Regions from separate parts of the Mesorhizobium sp. 43Arga genome, predicted to be linked through region 1. Evidence: predicted binding sites of a transcription regulator. Region 1 holds the regulator's gene; each other region holds the start of a gene.

Region 1 (7,840 bases):
CCACCGCATTATAGGAGGTGCGTGCCAGATTGGGCCAAGGCCTAATGTTGCACTGCGAAACGCGCCTTTCAATGCCAATCTTCTTGGGCCAGTTTGCTCCTAATCGATTTGATCCGCTATGCGCGCCAGGCTTTCCTCGCGCCCAAGCACGGCAAGCACGTCGAACACGCCGGGCGAGGTGCTTTTGCCGGTCAGCGCGGCCCGCAACGGTTGGGCCACGGCGCCAAGCTTGTGGCCACCGGCCAGCGCATAGTCGCGGATCGCGGCTTCCGCCGCGGCGGCCGTCCAGTCGCCGGAAAGCGCGTTCAAGGCCTCGTGAGCGCCGCTCAGGATCTTGCGAGCGTCATCATTGAGCAGGAGGGCCGCCTTCTCGTCGACCGGCAGCGGGCGCGTGGCGAACAGATAGGCCGCGCCGTCGACGAGCTCGACCAGCGTCTTGGCGCGCTCCTTCAGGCCCGGAAGGGCGGCCAGCAACTGCGCCTTGTTGTGTTCGTTGAGGCGTGCGGCCATCGCCGGGCCACCCTCAAGATAGGGCAGAGTGGCGATGAAGATGTCGAGCAGCTGCGTGTCGGCCATGCGGCGCATATGCGCGCCGTTGATCGCTTCCAGCTTGGCGAAGTCGAAGCGGGCAGCGCCCTTGTTGACGTCGCCGATGTCGAACCAGGAGATCATGTCCCTGATCGACATGATCTCGTCATCGCCGTGGCTCCAGCCCAGGCGCGCCAGGTAGTTGAGCAATGCCTCCGGCAGGTAGCCCATGGCCCGATAGGCCTCGACGCCGAGCGCGCCATGGCGCTTCGACAGCTTGGCGCCATCGGCGCCATGGATCAGCGGGATGTGCGACATGGACGGCACGTCCCAGCCCATGGCGTTGTAGATCACGGTCTGGCGGGCGGCATTGGTGAGGTGGTCGTCGCCGCGGATAATGTGCGTGACACCCATGTCATGATCGTCGACGACGACGGCATGCATGTAGGTCGGGTTGCCGTCCGAACGCAGGATGATGAAGTCGTCGAGATCCTTGTTGGGGAAGCGCACTTCGCCCTGGACACGGTCGTGGACGATGGTCTCGCCCTCGGTCTGCGCCTTGATGCGGATGGCGCCCTTGGCGCCTGCAGGCGCCTCTGAGGGGGCGCGGTCGCGCCACTGGCCGTTGTAGCGCGGCGGCAGGCCCTTGGCCCGTGCTGCCTCGCGCATTGCCTCAAGCTCGGCAGGTGTCTCGTAGCTGTAGTAGGCCTTGCCCAGGCGCACGAGTTGCTCCGCGACTTCGCGGTGGCGCGGCGCGCGCTCGAATTGCGAGACCGCGTCGCCGTCCCAGCCAAGACCGAGCCAGGAGAGGCCGTCGAGGATGGCGGCCGTCGCGGCGTCGGTCGAACGCTCGCGATCGGTGTCCTCGATGCGCAACAGCATCGTGCCGTCGGTGTGCTTGGCATAGAGCCAGTTGAACAGCGCCGTGCGCGCGCCGCCGATGTGCAGGTAACCGGTGGGCGAGGGGGCAAAACGGGTGACGACCTTGTCGGACATGAAACTCTCGGAAACCATCTGAAGCGGGGTGTGCGGCTGCGCGGACTTTCGCGCGCCCGGCGTTCATGTAGCATAGGGCGACAGGGGTGCAAGGGGCAGACCCGATGGCTGGACGAGGCCGGGACTGGGAACAGGGCGAGGACGCCAGTGTTGGCGTCAGCGAGCGGTCCCTGTTTGCAGCCCCCCTGGCGAACCCACTGCCATCGCCTCTTGTGCGGGTGCCCGGGAGCCAGCCGCCGCATGCGGATATTCCGGCGATACTTCCGTCGCCTGCCTCAGGCCGGATTGTGCGTGTCCGGCGGCAACTCGGCAGGGTTTCCTGGCCTCGCCTGCGCCACGGTGCGGCGAGCGCAGCGGAGCTCGAGCTTGACCGGGGCGTCGCCTTCCTGCTGGTGCCGGTTTGTCTGGCCGCTGGTGCGATCGGCTATTATTCGCTCGCGGCGGAGCCTGATTTTGCAAAGCCTGTCGCGGTCGTCGTGCTGATGGCGGTCTGTGCGCTTGTTTCGCGCTCCTGGCCGAAAACCCATCTGGGCTTCATGGCGGCATTGTTGTGTGCGCTTGGCCTGCTTGCCGCCAAGGTCGAGACATGGCGTGCGGGCACCCAGATGTTGGGTTCGGAAATCTCGACGCAAGTGACCGGCCGCGTCGTTTCGCTCGACCGGATGGAGACCGGCCGCATCCGGCTGACCATCGACGTGACGTCGACCGCGCGGCCGAAACTGCGCTATGCGCCGGAAAGGGTCCGGCTTTCGGCGCGAGACATCCCGGCGGACATGACCGCCGGTTCCTTGGTCACCGGCTACACCAAGCTGTTGCCGCCAACCGGTCCGGTGCGGCCCGACAGCTACGATTTCTCGTTCGACAGCTATTTTGCCGGCATTGGCGGCAGCGGTTTCTTTCTCGGCAATCCAAAGCTTGTCTCCGCCACCAACGACGAGATGCCGCTCACGGCCCGCCTTTTCTCAGGGATAGAAAATGCCCGTGAAGCCATCGCCGACCATATCAGGGCCACGGTCGGCGGTGCTGAAGGTGAGATCGCGGCGGCGCTGATCGTCGGCGTGCGCGCCGGCATTCCCGATGAAATCAACGAGGCGATGCGGCGCACTGGCATCTATCACATCATCTCCATTTCGGGACTGCATATGGCGCTGGTCGCTGGCACCATCATGGGTCTGCTGCGCGGCGGCTTCGCGCTGTTTCCGGATTTTTCCGCGCGTCGGCCGGTGAAGAAATACGCGGCCGCCGCGGCCCTTTTCTCGATCGCCGCCTATCTCGTCATTTCCGGCGTCGTCGTCGCTGCCGAGCGCAGCTTCATCATGCTGGCGGTGATGCTGATTGCCGTGCTGTTCGATCGCGCAGCGCTGACCATGCGCAATCTGGCGATCTCGGCGATCGCCGTCATTGTGGTTTCGCCGCATGAGGTCGTCGGCCCGAGCTTCCAGATGTCCTTCGCCGCGACCGCGGCGCTGATCGGTGCCTATGCCGGCTGGGCGGATCATCATGCGGGAAAGGCGAGACCGCCACCGCCAAAGCGATCCCTGCCGGGTTTTCTCACGCGAAAATTCCTGCTGGCGACGGGCGGGTTGGCGATGACCTCCATCATCGCCGGCTGCGCCACGGCGCTGTTTGCCATCTGGCATTTCCAGCGAGTGTCGCCGCTCAGCCTGTTCGCCAATCTGGCCGTCATGCCGATCGTGTCAGCCGTGATGTTCCTGGCCGTTGCCAGCGCGTTGCTGATGCCATTCGGATTGGATGCGCCGACCCTCTACCTGATGGGCAAGGGCCTGACGGCGATGATAGCCATATCGGCGTGGATATCGGAACGCTCACCGGTCGATGCGGTCGGGCTGATTTCGCAGCAATCCGTCCTGCTGGTGACCATCGCCCTGGTCATCGCGACGATGGCGACGACCTGGCTGCGGCTCGCGGCACTGCCATTCGCGCTTGCCGGCCTGCTGACTGTATCGGATACGCGCACGCCCGATGTGCTTATCTCGGAAGATGCGCGGCTGGTCGCACTGCCGATCGGCGGCGGCGAACTCGCGGTCAGCCGGGCTCGCCCGAACGAGTTCACCGTCGACAATTGGAAACGCGCGCTGGTGTCCGAAACCATCGTCGTGCCGGAGATGTTCGACAAGGCGGACGGGCAATTCGACATCGCCGATGCCGTCAATCTGCCGCCGGGAGCACCGTTCTACTGCACGGATGGCGTCTGTCTTGCCCGGCACCCATCCGGTGCAATCATCGCGCATGTCGAAGACCGCGAGGACACCTGGAAAGCCTGCGGCTTCGCCGATTTGATCGTCGTCAATGACGCGACGGGCTATGATGCCTGCCACAATCCGCTGGTTCTTGTCGTTACCAAGCGGCAACTTGCCCGCAAGGGCAGTGCCGCCGTCTTCTTCGACCGCCAATCGGCGACCGGTCCGCCAATCATCAGCTTCGCGGTGGACGGGCCGTATCGGCCCTGGCACGAGCAGCGAAAGTTTTCGCGTGAGGCGAGGGGGCTGCCGCCCTATCAAAAATCCGAAAAGCCGGCCGTTCCTGCTCAGTAGCGCCTGATCAGCCCGACAAGCTTGCCTTGCACCTTGACCCTGTCCGGCCCGAAAATCCGCGTCTCGTAAGCCGGGTTGGCGGCTTCAAGGGCAATCGAGGCGCCCTTGCGGCGGAACCGTTTCAGGGTTGCTTCCTCCTCGTCGACCAGCGCCACGACGATCTCGCCCGGGCTTGCCGTGTCGGCGTTGCGGATGATCACCGTGTCGCCATCAAAGATGCCGGCCTCGATCATCGAGTCGCCCTTGACCTCCAGCGCATAGTGCTCGCCGCCCATGATCATGTCCGGCGGCACCGAGATCGAATGCGTCTGGTGCTGGATGGCATCGATCGGGACACCGGCGGCGATACGGCCCATCACCGGGATCGACACGGCAGAGACCGCGTCGTCGTCATTGCCGGCCGCCGGCAAGCGCGATGGCGCCGGCTTGATCTGGCGACCAAGGCCGCCCTGGCCGAGACTGCCCTGGATGACGCTCGGCGAGAACTTCTTTGCCGCGTTGAGGCCGGGTGCGATCGAATCCGGCAGCCGCAGCACTTCCAGCGCCCGCGCCCGGTTGGGCAGCCGGCGAATGAAGCCGCGTTCCTCCAATGCCGTGATCAGGCGATGGATGCCTGACTTGGAGGCGAGATCGAGCGCTTCCTTCATCTCGTCGAAGGATGGCGGAATACCGCTTTCCTTGAGCCGTTCATGAATGAACATCAGCAGTTCATGTTGCTTGCGTGTCAGCATGGCGGCCCCCCAAGGCATTGAACGACGGGTTGAACCAGAATCGAAAAACAAACCCAGAACAAACACTATCTGTTCCAGTTGTGTTCTGCAACTGTTTAAAGTTTAATGAATTTGTTAAGACGTCGGAAATTTTTTGCCCCTGGGAGCGGGCAGCGATCGACCGCTTCCGCTGCCGTTACGTGCATTGAAATCATTTTGGTTAATGGCCTGTGGCCTACTCCTGAATGCGGTTTGGCATCAGGCATTTGAGAGGCGTTCACGGGCCGGATTTGTATGGTTTGTCGATCCATTTCCGGCGGAACGAAACGAAATCAAAACGCCAACGATCACTGGCTTTGGGCAGGCTCGACCGCTGGGATCGGGACAACCGCGGCAGCCTCATCCGGAAACGGCTTTCAGGCTGCCGGCGCGCGCAGTGTAGGTGTTGGCACCACTGTCTTCGCTGTGCACATAGACATGCAGCGTGTAGCCGATATGCGCTGTCATTAGCGCCTTGGCCCGCTCCACATCGCGATCGAGCGCCGCTTCCATGATCGCGGTGTGATGCTCGATGGCGATCGCCTCGCGCAAAGCGTCCATTGCCTCGCCATAGCCATCCTTGAGGCCGGCAGCCGCCCGCAATGTCGGCGCCAGGCCGAGAAACCGATGATGCCGCCGTAGCTGATCGGCGATCGTCGAGCGGAAGCGCAACAGCCAGTTGGACGTCGCCGCGCTCAACAGCGCCGCATGGAAGGCCTCGTGGCTCTCGTCCCATTTGTCGACGGCCGCATCGGAAGGGTCGTCGACCGCGGTCTTGCAGCGGGAGAGCCGGTAGTGAGCGGTGACGACCGCGTCCTCCCATTCCCTGCCGCCGTTCGCGATCGATTCCAGGAACAGCGGCATTTCGACAACCATCCTTGCGCGCGCCAGGTCCTCGAGCTCGGCGCGCGACACGGGAGCGACGGCAAAACCGCGATTGCTGATGGCGGTGACCAGGCGCTCGGCTTCAAGCCGGGACAGGGCTTCACGCAGCGGCGTCCAGCCGACGCCGTATGTGGCGCGCAGCGCACTCAGCTTGAGTGGCGCGCCCGGCATGAGGCGGGTGGTCAGGATATCTCGCCGCAGCAGCTGATAGGCCGCCTCGGTCTTCGTGGAGCTGTTCTGATCCTGCATCGCGATCCGTCTATCATCGGGCCTGGAAAATTATATATGATGGTGGCGCATGGCAAGAATTATATATAATGTTTGACACACAGCGAGGGACTGACCATGATCCCCGCAGTTGCCGCCTGTGAGCGGCGCTGATCAAATCTGGGAGGAAATGATGATGAAGTCGAAGTCCGCTTGGCTGTCGGGATTGGCCCTGGCAGGCGCATTGATGGTCAGCGCCGGCAGCGCCGCGGCCGATCAGATACGCATCGGCATCGCCAATTTCGGCGAGCATCCGCAGCTCAACGCTGCCATAGCCGGCTTCAAGAAGGCATTGACGGACAAAGGTTTTGTCGAGGGCAAGGACGTCGTCTACACCGAAAGCCATACCAATTTCGATGCATCGCTGGTGCCGCAGATGATTGCCAAGCTGCAGGCGGAGCAGCCCAAGCTGATCTACACCATCACCACGCCGGTCTCCCAGATCGCCAAGAAGGCGCTTGCCGGCTCCAGCATTCCGATCGTTTTCGCCGCGGTCACCGATCCGGTGGCGGCCAAGCTGGTGCCGTCATGGGACGCCGGCGATGAAGGCATGACCGGCGCCAGCGATCTGCAGGATGTCGCCGCGGTGATGGCCTTCACCAAGAAACTGCTGCCGAACGCCAAGCGGTTCGGCGTGCCTTACAATCCGGGCGAGGCCAATGACGTTGCCCTGATCGAAAAGATCAAGGCGGCGGCGCCGGCGGCGGGCTTCGAGGTCGTGGAAGTCGGCGTCGACAACGTCAATGACATCCAGCAACGCATCGCCTCGCTCGCCGGCAAGGTCGACGTGATCTACGGCCCAGCCTCCAACCTGATCCAGCCGGCGATCGCTGCTGTCTCCGCGGCCGCTCGCCAGGCCGGAATCCCGATCGTCAACTCCGATGACAGCGCGGTCCGCAACGGCACCGTGCCGGCAAGCTTTGCGGTCAATTACACGCAGGTTGGAGTCAATGCCGGCAACATCGCCGCCGAGATCCTCAAGGGCAAGGATCCCAAGACGATCGCGCCGTCGCGCCCGGCGTACAAGGATCACATGGCAACGATTTCCCGCAAGGCGATGGCCGCGTTCGGCATCGAGATACCGGCCTCGATGGCCGATTGCGGTTGCATCGTCGACTGATATCGAGCTGCAAGGGGCGATGGCGTCGGCGCCGTCGCCCTTCACGCCAGGGAGGAATGATGCTCGATATCCGATCCGCGCGCAAAATATTCTACAAGGGGCAGGCCGACGAGAAGGTCGCGCTGGACGGCCTCAGCCTGTCATTGGCCACCGGCGAGTTCGGCATCGTCATCGGCTCCAACGGGGCCGGCAAGAGCAGCATGCTCAACGCCATTTCCGGAGCCCTTGTTCTGGATACCGGCAAGATCCTGATCAACGGCGCCGACGTGACAGCCCTGCCGGTGTACAAGCGCGCCACAAGATTGGCGCGCGTCTTCCAGGATCCGATGCGCGGCACCGCCGCAAGCATGACCGTGGCGGAAAACATGCTGCTGGCCGATCTGCGCAGCCAAAAACGCACGCTGCGGCAAGGGCTGAACGCCGCGCGGCTCGCGTCCTACAAGGAGCGCCTGTCGATATTGGGCCTCGGCCTTGAAAACCGTCTCGACACCCGCGTCGATCTGCTCTCGGGCGGGCAGCGTCAGTCCCTGTCGCTGATCATGGCCGTCGGCGGATCTCCGGACCTGCTGCTGCTCGACGAGCATACAGCGGCACTTGACCCGCGCACGGCCGAGATCGTCATGCAGGCGACAGTGCGCGCCGTCAACGCGCTGAAGCTGACCACGCTGATGGTGACCCACAACATGCAGCACGCCGTCGACTATGGCAGCCGGGTGATCATGCTCGATGCGGGCCGGGTC
Region 2 (7,840 bases), on a different contig from region 1:
CACAGGATACGGTAGGGATAGGCGCTGGCGATGTAGCCAAGCTCTGTCGTCCACATCTGCGACACCTCATCCAGGGTGATCACGTCCGGGTTGGTGCGGCCAATCAGGGAGAGCACTTTCTTCGGTGTCGGGTTGTTGAAGCGCAAATTCATCTGCAGCAGGCTGTAGACAGCCTGATCGGCGGGCTTGGCCACCGCCGGCTGTGGCCAAAGCCTCGGCAGTGCGCTTGCCGTCGTGGCCAGGCAGGCGATGGCAAAGAGCAGTCCCGCCGCGGCTTGCAGTCGGAACGGGCTGGCAAGCAGCAGCAGTGCCAGAAGCGCCATGAGCAGGCTGAAGTGCATGCGGAAATGCGAGAAGGAATCGAAAGCTGGATGCAGCGTGCCGAAGAACCCGGCCAACAGCGCGGCCGACAGCGCCGTCATCGCCAGGAATGCCAGCCCAGCTATCATTTTCAAGCGCGCGCCTGTCATCATCGAGGTCGTGTCTGCCGAATGCCGCCTGACGATCCGTTCCATCTGCTTATCGGCAGAATTGCGGCCTGGGCAAGACGACGAAATGCCTCGCCCAGGGGCTGCGGTCGCCTATTGGAACGCTGTCTCCGAAAAACTCCGGAGCTTGCGCGAATGCAGCCGCTCCATCGGCATCTCGGCCAGCTTCTCCATCGCCCTGATGCCGATGGTAAGGTGCTGCGCCACCTGGCGCTTGTAAAACTCCGTCGCCATGCCGGGCAGCTTCAACTCGCCGTGCAGTGGCTTGTCGGAAACGCACAGCAGCGTGCCGTAGGGCACACGGAAGCGGAAACCATTGGCGGCGATCGTCGCCGATTCCATGTCTAGCGCGATGGCGCGCGACTGCGACAGGCGCTGCACCGGTCCGCGCTGGTCGCGCAGTTCCCAGTTGCGATTGTCGATGGTGGCGACCGTGCCGGTGCGCATGATGCGCTTCAGATCGTAGCCGGACAGGCCGGTGACTTCGGCGACCGCCTCCTGTAGCGCCACCTGGATTTCCGCCAGCGGCGGGATCGGCACCCAGACCGGAAGGTCATCGTCCAGCACGTGATCTTCGCGCACATAGGCATGTGCCAGCACGTAGTCACCGAGCGCCTGGGTGTTGCGCAGTCCGGCGCAATGGCCAAGCATCACCCAGGCATGCGGCCTTAGCACGGCGATATGGTCGGTGATCGTCTTGGCATTGGAAGGGCCAACGCCAATGTTGACCATGGTGATGCCGCCATGGTTCGGCTTTTTCAGGTGATAGGCCGGCATCTGCGGCAGGCGCGCCGGTCCAACGCCTTCGCTGGGCGCCTTCTGTCCGGCTTTGGTCACGACATTGCCCGGCTCGACAAATTCCGCGTAACCGCCGCCGCCCTTCTCCATCAGGTCGCGGGCGCGGGCGACGAACTCGTCGATATAGAACTGATAGTTGGTGAACAGCACGAAGTTCTGGAAATGCTGCGGGCTGGTGGCCGTATAATGGGTCATGCGGTGCAGCGAATAGTCGATGCGCTGCGCCGTGAACGGCGCCAGCGGCCTTGGTTCGCCGAACGCCACCTCGAACGTTCCGTTGGCGATCTGGTCGTCGGTGCCGTCGAGATCCGGCACGTCGAACAGGTCGCGGATCGGCCGCTTGATGCGCTCCGCGGCAGCCCCATCGACGTAAGTTCCCTCCAGGAAGGCGAAATGCAGCGGAATGGGCGTGGTCGATTCCGAAACCGTGACCGAGACACCGTGGTTGCGCATGATCAGCCGCAACTGTTCGATCAGATAGCGCTCGAACAACTGCGGCTGCGTGATCGTGGTGGCGAAATGGCCGGGCGTCGGCATGTGGCCGTAGGCTTGGCGCGAGTCGACCTGGGTGAACGAACTCGTGGTGACGCCGATCTCGGGGTAGAAGGCGCGGTAGCGCTTGCTGCTGTCGCCGGCGGCCGACGCCAGGGCCGCGAAGGCGTCGCGCAGGAACTTGGTGTTGCGGTCATAAAGTCGCTGCAGGGCGGCAACGGCTTTTTCGGCGCTGTCGAAGCTTTGCCGGCCAAAAGGCTCGGGCATGACGACGGATTCAATGGCTTGAGGGTAGATTCGCTTTTCCATGGCTCAATATAGAGACTTGGACGGGCGGTTGGGAGGGGGCTCGCCGCCGAAGGCGCCCAGAGCGCCATTTTTCTTTATCCCCGCTGCAGGCTGACCAGCAGCACGAAACCCACGCCGGACTTCTTCAGGGCTGGCGCCTCGATCGTCGAGCCAGTATCGGCGCGCATCATCGGCACCGCCAGGACCGGAGCGGCCAGAAGCACCAGGATAAGCACCGCCCGCGGCAGCAGCCGGAGGGTCTTGAGGGTGTTGGCGGCGGTGCGGGTCATGATCTCTGAGCTTTTCTTTTCGAGGTCCGGTTCTTTGTCTCAGTGGCGAAGATTGGTCGGGCAGGCGAGGCGGCATAGTCTGGTGGCTTCGTCCCAGGCGCGGGGAGAACGGCCCGCTTCGGCGACGAGGATGGCGAAGAACATTCCAAACAGGCTCATCAGCAGGCAGACGATGGTGAAGCGGCGAGCAAGCATTGGGGTCGTGTCTCCTTCAACACGCCGGAGAATGCCCCAACGCCTCTGAACCGGCTCTGATGCCGGCGTTCATCTGCGGTTCAAATTGATTGACGGGATCTGGGCGGGTCGTCGCCGGCCCGTGCCACCGGCAGCGGGGAAAGAGCCCAGGGCTTGACGAGCCGCTGAAACGAAAACGGGGCCTGTCAGGCCCCGTCAGGATGTCACAAGGATAGGTCGATCAGAGCTTGTGCCAGGTCTGGCTCTTGCAGATCAGTCCGCCGAGCACGCAGCCGCTCATCTTGAGCGAGGTGCCCGACAATGTCGCCTTGCCCGAATAGGTCTTGTCGTTTGCAGGATCGGTGATGCTGCCGGCATATTTGTTGTCGCCCGCGGCCTTGAGCGAGCCGATCGTCTTGCCGGCATATTTGCCCGATTTGAGCGTGATGGAAAACTCGCCGCTGCCTGAAATGGCCGCGGTATCGCCGGCTTGCGTTTTCCAATTGCCCTCGATCGGATCGGCCCACGCCGCACCCGCCATGATCAATGTGGCTGCAAGAGCCAGGCTGACTTTTCGAAACATGTCTTGCTCCCTTTGGATAGCCGGCCGAATTCTCCGCCTCGCCGGTCTGCCGCTTACGCAAACGCAAGCTAATCCAGCTCCCCGCAAAACAAAAGCGGTGCCGCAACGGAAGACTTTGGGATTTTGAAGCCGCCTGAATTGGCTGTGTCGGCGGGGAAATGAAACGACCGGCACGTGCTGTTTGTTTCCCGTGGTTAGCGGAGTGTTGATCGAGGCTCGGAAAATTTTCGTCAAATTTGACGAAAATCGGCGGAATTGCTGGCTTCGTATCCTTAACGAATTTCTATGTTTACCTCTTGTTTTAGCTTTGTTTTCCTCAAATTAAGCACGCCATTTAACGACGGATTCAAGCCTGCTTGGCATTCTCGGAAGCATCGAAAGAGCGGCCCGGACAAGACGAACGGAGGCAGCTCTCGGGAGCCAGACAGGGGACTAAAATGGCACGTTTTGAAATGCTTGAAGCAGGTTTCGGCGCCATGGGGGCAACTGCCCAGGCCGACATTCTTTTCGAACTGGGCATGATGTATGCGACCGGCCGCGATTGCGACACCGACGTCGTTGCCGCCCACAAATGGTTCAACATCGCCGCCATCAAGGGATCGGCCCGCGCGGCGGAACTGCGCTCGGAACTGTCGGCCGCCATGTCGAAGGTCGAGATCGCCAGGGCGCTGCGCGAAGCCCGCGAATGGATGACCATGCACTAAAGTACCGGCAGACGGGGACGCTCCGGCCAAGACCGCTCCAAGACGGTCGGGCCAAACAGGGATAAGGCTGCGCAGACAGCCGGGCCACAGGCCATCAACAAAGAGAATGCGGCAGGCAGGATGGGCCAAGCCGTACGACGGACCATGATGCCGAAAAGAATCCGGTTTTCGGATCAGGGCAGGGAAGACGGGGAAGGCCACGTTGGGGTTCGCGGCGCGGGGGCGCTGGGGAAACAGCCCGATGGGCAAAAAAGCCACGACCAGCCGGAACAAGGCTGGCGTGGCTTTTTGCGTGGATGAGGGCTCGCAGGCCCAATCGAGCGGCGCCAATGCGCCTAGACAGGCACAATGAAGGATGAAATTGTCCCGCCTCTCTGGAAGAAGCGCGGCCGGGGGCCGCGCGTGAGTGGAGGAGTTCTATTGCCATGAAAAATATGAGTATTTTCAGCGCGGCCATCTTCGGCCTGATGATGAGTGCGCCGGTCGCATTCGCCGACGACATCACCGTTTCGGTGGTCGGCCCGATGACCGGACAGCTCGCCACCATCGGCGATCAGTTCAAGCAGGGCGCAAAGGCTGCGGCAGACGCCATCAACGCCGCGGGCGGCGTCAACGGCTCGATGATCAAGCTCGACATCGAGGACGACCAGTGCGATCCCAAGCAGGCCGTGTCGGTGGCCAACCGCATCGTCGCCAACGGCGTCAAGTTCATCGACGGCCATGCCTGCTCGGGCTCGAGCATTCCGGCCTCGGCCGTCTATGCCGAGGCCGGCGCGCTGATGATGAGCCCGGCTTCCTCGAACCCAGTGCTGACCGACGCGGCCGCCAAGGCCGGCTGGCCGACCATCATGCGCCTCTATACGCGCGACGATGCACAGGGCGCCTTCATCGGCCCCTGGATCGCCAAGAAATATGCCGGCAAGAAGGTCGTCATCCTGCACGACAAGAGCGCTTACGGTCAGGGCGTGGCTGATGCCGTCAGGGCGACCATGAACACTGGCGGCCTCAAGGAAGTCTATTATGACGCCATCAACCCCGGCGAGAAGGACTATTCGGCGCTCGTCACCAAGCTGAAGGATCTCAAGGCCGACGTCGTCTATTTCGGTGGCTACCATCCTGAAGCCGGCCTGATCCTGCGTCAGTCGGCCGAACAGAACCTGAAGTTCCAGCTGATCATGCCGGACTCGATCGCCTCGCCGGAATTCTGGCAGGTTGCCGGCCCGGCTGGCGAAGGCACCATGTTCGTCTTCCCGTCGGACCCGCAGGCAAAGCCGGAAGCCAAGGCGGCGGTCGAGAAGATCAAGGCCGGCGGCTTTGTGCCGGAAGGCTTCACGCTGTTCTCCTACGCCGTGGTCCAGGCTTTCGCCGAAGGGATCAAGCGTGCAGGCAGCGACGATCCGGCCAAGGTTGCCGAAGCGTTGAAGAACGGCACGCCGATCAGCACCGTTGTCGGCGACGTCACCTTCGACGAAAAGGGCGACCTCAAGAATGCCAGCTACGACATCAACCAGTGGCATGACGGCAAGTACGCGCCGATCGCGCAGTAATCCCGCGTAATGATGTAATCCAAGGAAATGGCCGGGTTTCGCCCCGGCCATTTTGTTTACGGTCCGCGAAGCGCTCCGCTTGTCAGCCTGCGGCAGCGGTCTGGGCGCTCTGTTCCTCGACGAACCGCACCAGCACCGTCCCGTCGGTGACCTGCGCTCCTTCCACAGCGATCTCGGCAACCACCCCATCATGCGGGGCGGCGATGGTGTGCTCCATCTTCATCGCCTCGAGGATCAGGAGTGCTTGTCCCTTGATCACCGCGTCGCCCTTGGCCACGCGCACCAGCTTGACCAGACCCGGCATCGGCGCGCGCAAGCTGCCGGAAGCGGCAGTCGCGTCATCGCTCCGTGCCAACGGGTCCGATACCGCGAATGTGTAGCCGACGGCGCCTTCGAACACCGTGATGTGGCCGGGCCAGCGGGCGAGGCGGGGAGCGGCGCGAAAATCATGCGAATTGGTGCTGTCATAGGGCGCATCGAGCGCCACCTGGAAGCGCCCGTCCGACCGCACCGAAACCTTTGCCAGTATATCCGTCTCGCCGAACTTCAGCCGCGTGCGACGCGCCACGCCGTGGAAATGCGCATAGCCGGCAAGCGACGACCATGGGTCGTTCGATGGCGGCAAAGCTGCCGCACCGGAGGCGGCAAGGGCTGCTGCCGAGATGATCTCGCCGGTCGGCGGCGCGACCTTGGTCAGTGCCGCCTGATGCCGGTCGATCAGGCCGGTGTCGACGTCGCCATCACAAAAGTCGGGATCGGCGGCAAGGGCGGCGAGAAAGCCGGTGTTGACGGTGGAACCAGCAATTTCGGTCTGCGACAGCGCCGCGCCGAGCGCTTCCAGGGATGCTTGCCTGTCCTTTGCATGGACCACCAGCTTGGCGATCATCGGGTCATAATAGGGCGAGATGGCATCGCCGGCCCGCACGCCGGTCTCGACGCGCATCGTCGCGCCCTCGGGGGCCGCCTCAGGGAACTTCAGATGATGCAGCGTGCCCGTTGCGGGCAGGAACCCCTTTGCGGCATCCTCGGCATAGATGCGCGCCTCCAAGGCGTGGCCGGTCAGCGCGATCTCGCTCTGCGTCTTCGGCAACTTTTCGCCGCTGGCAACCCGCAACTGCCACTCGACCAGATCGGTGCCGGTGACCATTTCGGTGACGGGATGCTCGACTTGCAGGCGGGTGTTCATCTCCATGAACCAGAAGCGGTCGGCCTTGAGACCTTGCGAGGCATCGACAATGAATTCGATGGTGCCGGCGCCTGAGTAGCCGATCGCCTTGGTGGCCTTCACCGCCGCTTCCGTCATCGCCTTGCGCAGCGCTGGCGTCATGCCGGGGGCGGGGGCTTCCTCGATCACCTTCTGGTGGCGGCGCTGCGCCGAGCAGTCGCGTTCATAGAGATGCACGGCATTGCCGAAATTGTCACCGAACACCTGCACTTCGATGTGCCGCGGTTTGTCGACATATTTTTCGACCAGAACGCGGTCGTCGCCGAAAGCAGCCTTTGCCTCGCGCCGGGCGCTGGACAGCGCCTCGGAGAAATCATCGGGATGCTCGACGCGCCGCATGCCCTTGCCGCCGCCGCCGGCGCGCGCCTTGATCAGCACTGGATAGCCGATCTCGCGTGCCTTGGAGGCAAGCAGGACGATCTCCTGCGCTTCGCCATGATAGCCCGGAACGACGGGAACGCCGGCTTTCTCCATGAGCCGCTTGGCGGCATCCTTCAGCCCCATGGCGCGGATCGAGGCCGCCGATGGGCCGATGAAGGTGAGCCCCGCCGCCACTACCTGGTCGACGAAATCAGGATTTTCCGACAGGAAGCCATAACCGGGATGGATGGCCTGCGCCCCCGTCGAAAGCGCAGCCGCGACGATCCGGTCACCGCGTAGATAGCTTTCGCCAACCGGCGAGGCGCCGATATGAACGGCCTCGTCGGCCATCTCGACATGCAGTGATTTCGAGTCGGCGTCCGAATAGACGGCGACAGTGTGCACACCCATCTTGCGGGCCGTGCGGATGACACGGCAAGCGATCTCGCCCCGATTGGCGATCAGGATTTTGATGAACATGGAGCCTCCGTAGCCAGGGCTTGCTGAAAGCGACGCAGGCGTTCCTTCGCGCCCCCTCTGTCTCGCAAGCCTATATGGATAGGCTTTCCCTTCGCCGGACACTGCCTTGCAGTTCGACGCTTGATGTAGAGCGCTCCCTTACCAAGGCAGTGCTCTACCAGCAAAGCGCAAATGCCTATTTCGATGCCGAGATCGCGCAGCCGCCACTCGCGGTCTTGAGTTTCCACCGCGTCAATCCGGCCTGGCAGTTGCGCAGCGCGATCTCTTCCGCGGCCTTCTGGGACGGCGCGTTGAACTTCGTCCCGCAGATGATGTAGAGGTCGACGACGCGCGAATAAAAGGTCGTGGCGTAGGCCGAATGACCGCTCGCCGCGACGTAGCCCTTGTAGGCGACGTTGCATTCGCCCGAGC
Region 3 (7,840 bases), on a different contig from region 1:
GCGCGGCAAGATCGTCATCCGTCAACACGGTCGAGAGGTCGTTGACCCTGATGTAGATGGCCGCGCTGGTTTGCCCCCTGTGTTCGGTGATAACGCGTGCCGCAATGTCTCGCGCGGCTGCCTTGTTCTGCGGCGCCACGGAATCCTCGAGGTCGATAATCACCACGTCGGCGCCGGCCCCAAAACCCTTTTCCAGCTTGCGCTCGGAATCGCCGGGAACGAACAGCAGCGAGCGCATCAGGCGGCCTTTTTCAGCATCATCGCTTGCCTGACGCATTTGGCGACCAGGTCGCCATTCTGGTTGTAGGCGCGGTGTTCGAATTCGACGATGCCGCGATCGGGCTTTGATTTGGACTCGCGCACCGAGATGACCGTGGTCTCGACGCGGATGGTGTCGCCATGGAAGACCGGATGCGGAAAGGTGGTTTCCTTCATGCCGAGATTGGCGACCGTCGTGCCGACCGTGATGTCGTTGACCGAAATGCCGATCATCAGGCCAAGCGTGAACAGCGAATTGACCAGCGGCTTGCCCCATTCGCTCCTGGCGGCGAAATCGAAATCGATATGCAGCGGCTGCGGGTTCAGCGTCATCACCGAAAAAAGCATGTTGTCGCTCTCGGTCACGGTCTTGCGAAGCGTGTGCTGGAAGACATGGCCGATGACAAACTCATCGAGATATAGGCCTGCCATTTTTCAGTCTCCTGCGCTGATTGACGGTTGATAGGCGCTGCATCCAGCGCTCGCAAGCCAGTTAATGAACATGGTGAACCGTTCGTAAACCATTTCTGCCTACCGTCTTCAGCGGGGCCGGAAACCTTCCGGCAAGGGGCGTAAGCAGACGGGCATGGTTGTTGTTTCGCATTTCCTGAAATGGATCTACACGGCAAGAGTGTCCGAGCGCGCCGCCGCGGCCAATGCGCTGGCCCGGGCCTATGTCAATTCCGAATTGCCGTTCGAGGACCGCTGTGCGGCGGAAGCGGCGCTGACGCTGCTGCTCGACGATGCTTCGTCGAAAGTGCGGCTGGCGATGGCCGAAGCGCTCTCGATGAGCCATCACGCGCCGCTGCAGATCATCAGCGCACTGGCGTCCGACCAGCCGGAAGTCGCCGGCGTGGTGCTGGCGCGTTCGCCGCTGCTTACCGATGCCGATCTGATCAACCGCGTGGCGGCCAGCCAGAAGGCAACGCAGAAGCTGATCGCCGACCGTCCTGTCGTCTCGATGGCGCTGTCGGCGGCCATCGCCGAGATCGGCGAGGCGGAAGCCTGCGCCGTCCTGCTCGCCAACAGCGGCGCCAGCATCGCTTCGCTGAGCTTCCGCCGCATGGCTGAACGCCATGGGCATCTGCCGCAGGTGCGCGAGGCGCTGATATCGGACATCAGGCTGCCGGCCGACTGCCGGCACATGCTGCTGATAAAGCTCGGCGAGACGTTGAAGACATCGCCGCTGGTCATGGCGTTGATGGGCGCCGCGCGGGCCGATCGCGTCCTGCGGGACGCCTGCGTCAAGGCCTCGGTGACGCTGATCGAGGGCACGCGCCAGGAAGAACATGCCGCGCTGATCGAGCATCTCAGGCTGCGCGGCGATCTCACCGCGAGCTTCCTCATCCGCACCATAGCGCATGGCAAGGTCGATTTCTTCGGCTCCACACTGGTGGCACTCGGCCAGCAATCCGAACCGCGGGTGAGGGCGCTGCTGGCCGGCGGCAACGATGTGGCCTTGCAGGCGCTGTTCCGCAGCGCCGGCCTGGCTGTCGCTACGCATGCGATCATCTTGCGTGCGCTGAAGATCTGGCGCGAGGTCGCCAATGGCAAGCGCGTCGCCGGCGTACAGGAAGTCAGCTGGCTGATGCTCAAGGAATTGGGCGGGCAATCCGCGGAAGGCGATCTCGCGGCCCTGGTCAAGTCGATCCATCTCGACGCGCTGCGCGAGAACGCGCGGGGTCATGCGCTGGCGATAGCGGCGGCCTAACCTCGGTCTTTTGCAAAAAAGTCCGGAAAATCCTCCATCGCGGCGGCAATGATGCGCAGGGATGCCGCGATCTGCAGCATGTCGCCGGGGGCGTTTCGCTGGGCGATGCCCGCCGCATACTGCCGGGCGACAGCGATGGTGGCTGTCTGCGGATCGCCGGGGGCGCGGAACAGCAGTTCGCGCGCCAGCCCTCTCAGAAAATTGGCGATCGAAACCGTGGTTTCCGACGGGATGGCATGGTCTTGGCTTGAACCGCGCAGCCGCAGGATCTCCAGGCCGACCGTCACGGCGGCAACGCCGCCGCCCAACACCGCCTCGCCCTTCCTGCCGGAATTCTGCACCAGCGGCATCAGTTGGTTGATGCGGTCATAGGCGAGGCTCTCGAAGGCCGAACGCCTCGGCACGCGCTCGTGCAGGCAAAGCCTTGCCAAATCCTCGCGCATGGCCCGCACGATCCGGTTTGCCGCGAGCCACGGATCGGCAGGCAGCACGACAATGAAGACGCCAATCGCCAGCAGGATGCCAACCAGCACCGACGCCGAGCCGGCGAAGAACGGGCCAGGATCGTAGGTCATCGCCTGATGCGGGCTGAGGAAAGCGAGGAAGTTGATGGCGAAGGCCGTGGCGATGCCGACATAGCGCGGATTGGCCATGCCCAGTGCCGTCGGCACCAGGATCGGCACGACAAACAGCACGAACCAGCCGAAGCCCGGCAAAGCAGGCAATGCGATCTGGCCGATGAGAAAGGCAAAGGGCAAGGCCAGCAGCGTTCCCTTGAAGAAGCCCCAGGACACCTGCACCGGATCGGGTCGAGCGGCGAAAAGGCTGGATACGACGGCAACGAGAATGACCGTGCCTGCCGCTTCGGACCATTTCGTCGTCAGCCAGAAGGCCGCGACCAGCAAGGGGGCAAGGGCGGCACGAACGGCATTGCGCGATGCGCCGGGGTAGTCGCGGTGCACCACCAGCGCAGGCTGCCGGCTGCCGCGGCCGGTACGTGTGACGGGGGTGCGCAAGGCGTCGAGACCGCGCAGCACCTGCTTGAGCGCCTCGGCGAAATCGGCGGCTATGGTGAGGCGGGTGATTGTGCCGACCCTGTCGTCGCCCTGGTCGACCGAGGCATCGGGCATCTGCCGGGCCTCGACCGCGATCGCGTCGAGCTGTTCCACCCAGGGTGCCGTATCGTCCAGTGCGCCGGGCTTTGCCGCCAAATCGCTGACAAGGGCCTGCAATTCCGACCGCACCGGGATGAGGGCGGCGTTCTTTGGAGCGGCGTGAGAATGCAGCGTGCGAGCCGCCGACAGGGCGGAGAGCAATTGTCCGATGGTGCGCCGGACCGGATGGGCTCTCGGCGCGAAACTCGGCGCTTCCAGCCTGGCATAGGCGCGCATTTCGCCGAGTGTCTGGGTGTCCGCGACGAGTTTGCGATGCAGTGCCGAAAGTGTCGCTGTATCACCTCCCGAGAAGGCTCCCGCGGCGTAGGTGGCAAGGTCGAGAATGCAGCGTTTCAGCCGCGAGATGATGGCATCGCTGGCCAGTTTCGGCAGGATCAGCCGGCTGGTCACGCCGGCGCAGACGATGCCAAGCACGATTTCCGCGCAACGGGCGACAGCGAGGTCGACGACCAGATGCGGCTGTCCAAAGGCAGGCAGGCCGATGATCATCGCCGTGTAGCCGGCAAGTGCCGCACCATAGGCTTCGGGATTGCGCAGCAATGAGGAAACGAAGGTGCAGATGCCGATCCAGGCGGCGAGCACCGTCACCAGAACCCATGGGTTGGTGCCGAAGACCGTGGTGATGCCGATCGCCGCCAGCCCGCCCGCCAGCGTACCGAGCAAACGGTAGAAACCCTTGGCCAGTACCATGCCCGCGACCGGCTGGGCGACGATGAACACCGTCATCATCGCCCATTGCGGGTGGTCGAGCTTGAGGGCATAGGCGGAGAGCAGCGCGATCAGGCCGGCCGAAACGGTGCGCAGGGCGAAAATCCAGTCCGAGCGCGTCGGCTGTGTCAACCCGGCCAGGCTCGTCTCGAAATAGGCTTTCAGCCGCGCCCAGGTCACATGCCGGTCTCCATATCGGAAGCGCAAGCTAAACTGGCCAGCGGCTAGATATCCAGCACTTCCGTTTCGGCGAATTCGGCACGTTCCTGGATGAAGCGGAAGCGGGCTTCCGGCTTGGTGCCCATCAGCGCGTCGACCGCGTCCTTGGTCGCCGCCTCGGCGTCGATCACATCGACCCGCAGAAGCGTGCGCTTCCTCGGATCCATTGTGGTTTCCTTGAGCTGCGAGGCCATCATCTCGCCCAGGCCCTTGAAGCGGCCGAGCTCGACCTTGCCGCGCCCGGTGAATTCGGTGCGCAGGAGCTCGTCCTTGTGCGCGTCGTCGCGAGCGTAGGCGACCTTGCCGCCTTGCCGGATCGAGTAAAGCGGCGGCACCGCCAGATAGAGATGGCCGCCGCGCACCAGCGCCGGCATTTCCTGGTAGAAGAAGGTGATCAGCAACGAGGCGATATGGGCGCCGTCGACGTCGGCGTCGGTCATGATGATCACGCGGTCGTAGCGCAAATCCTCGTCGCGGTATTTTGAGCGCGTACCGCAACCGAGCGCCTGGATCAGGTCCGATATCTGCTGGTTGGCGGCCAGCTTATCATTGCCGGCACTGGCCACATTGAGGATTTTTCCGCGCAACGGCAACACCGCCTGGCTGGCGCGGTCGCGTGCCTGCTTGGCCGAGCCGCCGGCCGAGTCACCTTCGACGATGAACAGTTCGGCGCCGGCCGCCGCATTCTGCGTGCAGTCGGCGAGCTTGCCCGGCAGGCGCAATTTGCGCACCGCGCTCTTGCGCGACACTTCCTTTTCCTGGCGTCGGCGCACCCGCTCGTCGGCGCGCGCGATCACCCATTCCAGCAGCTTTGAGGCCTCCTGCGGATTGTCGGCGAGCCAATGGTCGAACGGATCGCGGATCGCGGTCTCGACAATGCGGATTGCCTCGATCGTCGCCAGCCGGTCCTTGGTCTGGCCGACGAATTCGGGCTCGCGGATGAACACCGACAGCATGCCGGCCGCCGAGATCATGACGTCTTCGGAGGTGACGATTGAGGCGCGCTTGTTGCCGACCAGATCGGCATAGGCTCGCAAGCCGCGGGTCAGCACGTTGCGGAAGCCGGCCTCGTGGGTGCCGCCTTCGCCGGTCGGGATGGTGTTACAGTAGGAATTGATGAAGCCGTCGCCGCCGAACCAGGTCACCGCCCATTCGAGCGAGCCATGGCCGCCTTGCTTTTCGCTTTTTCCCGCGAAGATTTCCCGCGTCACCTGAAAGTCGTCGCCGAGCGATGCCTTGAGATAGTCCTTCAGGCCGCCAGGGAAATGAAACTCCGCCTTGGCCGGCGTCTGGTCCTTTTCCTTGATCAGCGAGGGATCGCAGGTCCAGCGGATTTCGACGCCGCCGAACAGATAGGCTTTCGAGCGCGTCATGCGGTAGAGCCGCGCCGGTTCGAAGGCCGCGCCCTTGCCGAAGATCTGCTCGTCGGGATGGAAGCGGATTTTCGTTCCGCGCCGGTTGTGAACTTCGCCAAGCTGCTCCAGGCCGCTTACCGGTATGCCGCGCGAAAAGCGTTGGCGATAAAGCTGGCGGCCGCGCGCGACCTCGACCTCGAGATGATCCGACAGCGCGTTGACCACGGAAACGCCGACGCCGTGCAGGCCGCCGGAGGTTTCGTAGACCTTGGAGTCGAATTTGCCGCCCGAATGCAGCGTCGTCATGATGACTTCGAGCGCCGGCTTCTTGAATTTCGGATGCGGATCGACCGGGATGCCGCGGCCATTGTCGGTAACGGTCAGAAACCCGTCGGCCGAAAGCTCGACATCGATGAAGGTGGCATGGCCGGCAACCGCCTCGTCCATCGAATTGTCGATGACCTCGGCGAACAGGTGGTGCATCGCCTTGTCGTCGGTGCCGCCAATATACATGCCTGGCCTGCGGCGCACCGGCTCCAGGCCTTCGAGCACCTCGATGTCGGCGGCGCTATAGCCCTCGCTGCCATCCCTGGTCGCGGCCGGGCGCTTGGCTGCAGCCTGCACAAGCGGGTCGGCCGGGCGGGCCGGTGTGCGAACCGGCTGCGGCTGCTTGTCCATATTGCCGAAGAGATCGTTGTTGTCGTCCATGCCTGCCATAGGTCCGGTGCTGCGAATCACCCGTCGATACTGCCATGCTTTCGGGCGCCAAGCGACGGAGGTTCCTGTTACGTTCGGGGATTTGACCCGTCTTATCCTAAAACCATTCGATAACCAAGCGGGCGGAAATAGGTCCAATACCACCGTTCTACATTCCTGATTCTTTAACAAAGCGGCCTAGCGTGAGCCCAACATAATAAGAAACGACGGGCATCAGGGGTTTTCGGCGTGAGGGGCAAGGCCATAACGATGATAGGTATCGCCGCCGTTTTCGGCGCGATCTCGATCTTTGCCGCGGATTTCTGGGTCAAGAGCCAGGCCAAGGCCGATGCCGAGGAGAAGACGGCGTCGATGACCGCTCCGGTAGCGCCCAGGATCGAGTTCAAGACCATCGTCGTGGCGAAAGCGCCTCTGCGCTACGGCCAGGAACTCGACCGCGCCAAGCTGGTCCAAATCCCGTGGCCGCAGGATTCACTGCCGCAAGGCGCCTTTGCCACCATCGACGGATTGCTCGGCGAGGGCGATCGCATCGTGCTGTCGCCGATAGAGGTCAACGAACCGGTGCTGCTGACCAAGCTGTCGGGGCCGAACGGGCGCGCGACGCTCTCCAACATGCTGACGCCCGGAATGCGGGCGGTGACCATCCGCACCGACGAGATCGCCGGTGTCGGCGGTTTCGTCACGCCGGGCGACCGCGTCGATGTCGTGCTGACGCGCGATGCCGGCGAAATCCAGGAAGTCGCCAAGAACGCTCAAGGTGCTGCCGGTTCGACCGTCACCTCAGAGATCGTCGTTGCCGACGCCAAGGTGCTGAGTGTCGGCCAGGGTGCCGACGAGCGCCAGACGACGCCGCAGATCACGAATTCCGTGACCATCGAAGTGACGACAGAAGGCGCGCAGAAAGTGGCGCTTGCCCGCACCGTCGGCACGCTGTCGCTGTCGCTGCGCTCCGCCAGCGAAGGCGGCGACCTCAAGAACGGCGTCACCACCATCTCGTCCTTTGGCGGATCGGTGGCGGCCAAGGCTCAGGCCGCGGCCGGCTCGCTGTTCGATGCTATGACCAAGGAGCCGGAGAAGCCGAAATTCAAGACGGTCATCGTGACGCGCGGCACGAAGGCCGAGGAATATCAGGTTCCTGAGCGGGACCAGAAGTAAAAGCCGGTGGGGACCGGACGGGACAGGGCAATGTTGATGCGTACCCTATATCGAATGATGGATCGATCGCGCTTTGCGCGCGTTCTGGCGATGGCTGCCGCGCTCATTGCGGGCGCAATGCTCGCCTTGCCCGACGTGGCTAAGGCGGACAACGACATCGTCTATGTCTCGGCGACCAAGAACGCGTCGATCAAGGTCGCCAAGGGCAAGCCCAAGACGATCGTGACCAGTGCCGCCTTCTACCAGATCGTCATCGGCGATCCCGAGATCGCCAACGTCAATCCACTGACCGACAAATCCTTCTATGTGCTCGGCAACAATCTCGGCACCACCGGCATTGCGCTGTTCGACGAGAAGAAGCAGCTCGTCGGCACCGTCGACATCGAGGTGACGCTCGACACGGATCAACTGGCCAGCACCATCCGCGCCAGCGTGCCGGACGCCAAGATCAAGGTCGGTTCGGCCAATGGCCGTGTCGTGCTGTCGGGCGAAGCGGATGATGCGGTCGCCGCTGAAAAGGCGAACAAGATCGCAACGCGCTT

Evidence for each region. The regulator LexA, encoded in region 1, represses DNA repair genes until DNA is damaged. The targets are predictions, from matches to a motif close to TGTTCNNNNTGTGTTCNG.
Region 2: ACWGS8_RS25810 (sel1 repeat family protein) is a predicted target of LexA. The motif match lies at 3,411-3,428, and genes of this name have one in related genera.
Region 3: parE (DNA topoisomerase IV subunit B) is a predicted target of LexA. The motif match lies at 6,204-6,221, and genes of this name have one in related genera.

Annotation. Positions count from the first base shown of each region.
Region 1 covers NZ_JBSKBO010000003.1:167,242-175,081, forward strand. Annotated here, with positions in the region: gene gltX (glutamate--tRNA ligase) at 100-1,524, opposite strand; gene ACWGS8_RS13460 (ComEC/Rec2 family competence protein) at 1,629-4,079, shown strand; gene lexA (transcriptional repressor LexA) at 4,073-4,810, opposite strand; gene ACWGS8_RS13470 (GntR family transcriptional regulator) at 5,189-5,962, opposite strand; gene ACWGS8_RS13475 (ABC transporter substrate-binding protein) at 6,114-7,100, shown strand; gene ACWGS8_RS13480 (ABC transporter ATP-binding protein) at 7,160-7,840, shown strand, end outside.
Region 2 covers NZ_JBSKBO010000008.1:213,494-221,333, reverse strand. Annotated here, with positions in the region: gene ACWGS8_RS25835 (endonuclease/exonuclease/phosphatase family protein) at 1-449, opposite strand, end outside; gene ACWGS8_RS25830 (AMP nucleosidase) at 582-2,045, opposite strand; gene ACWGS8_RS25825 (hypothetical protein) at 2,162-2,356, opposite strand; gene ACWGS8_RS25820 (hypothetical protein) at 2,396-2,551, opposite strand; gene ACWGS8_RS25815 (DUF2147 domain-containing protein) at 2,772-3,113, opposite strand; gene ACWGS8_RS25810 (sel1 repeat family protein) at 3,551-3,817, shown strand; gene ACWGS8_RS25805 (branched-chain amino acid ABC transporter substrate-binding protein) at 4,243-5,364, shown strand; gene ACWGS8_RS25800 (acetyl/propionyl/methylcrotonyl-CoA carboxylase subunit alpha) at 5,447-7,429, opposite strand; gene ACWGS8_RS25795 (hypothetical protein) at 7,605-7,840, opposite strand, start outside.
Region 3 covers NZ_JBSKBO010000014.1:28,460-36,299, forward strand. Annotated here, with positions in the region: gene ACWGS8_RS31475 (HpcH/HpaI aldolase/citrate lyase family protein) at 1-238, opposite strand, end outside; gene ACWGS8_RS31480 (MaoC family dehydratase) at 238-690, opposite strand; gene ACWGS8_RS31485 (DUF2336 domain-containing protein) at 845-1,969, shown strand; gene ACWGS8_RS31490 (FUSC family protein) at 1,966-4,032, opposite strand; gene parE (DNA topoisomerase IV subunit B) at 4,077-6,134, opposite strand; gene cpaB (Flp pilus assembly protein CpaB) at 6,393-7,298, shown strand; gene ACWGS8_RS31505 (type II and III secretion system protein family protein) at 7,329-7,840, shown strand, end outside.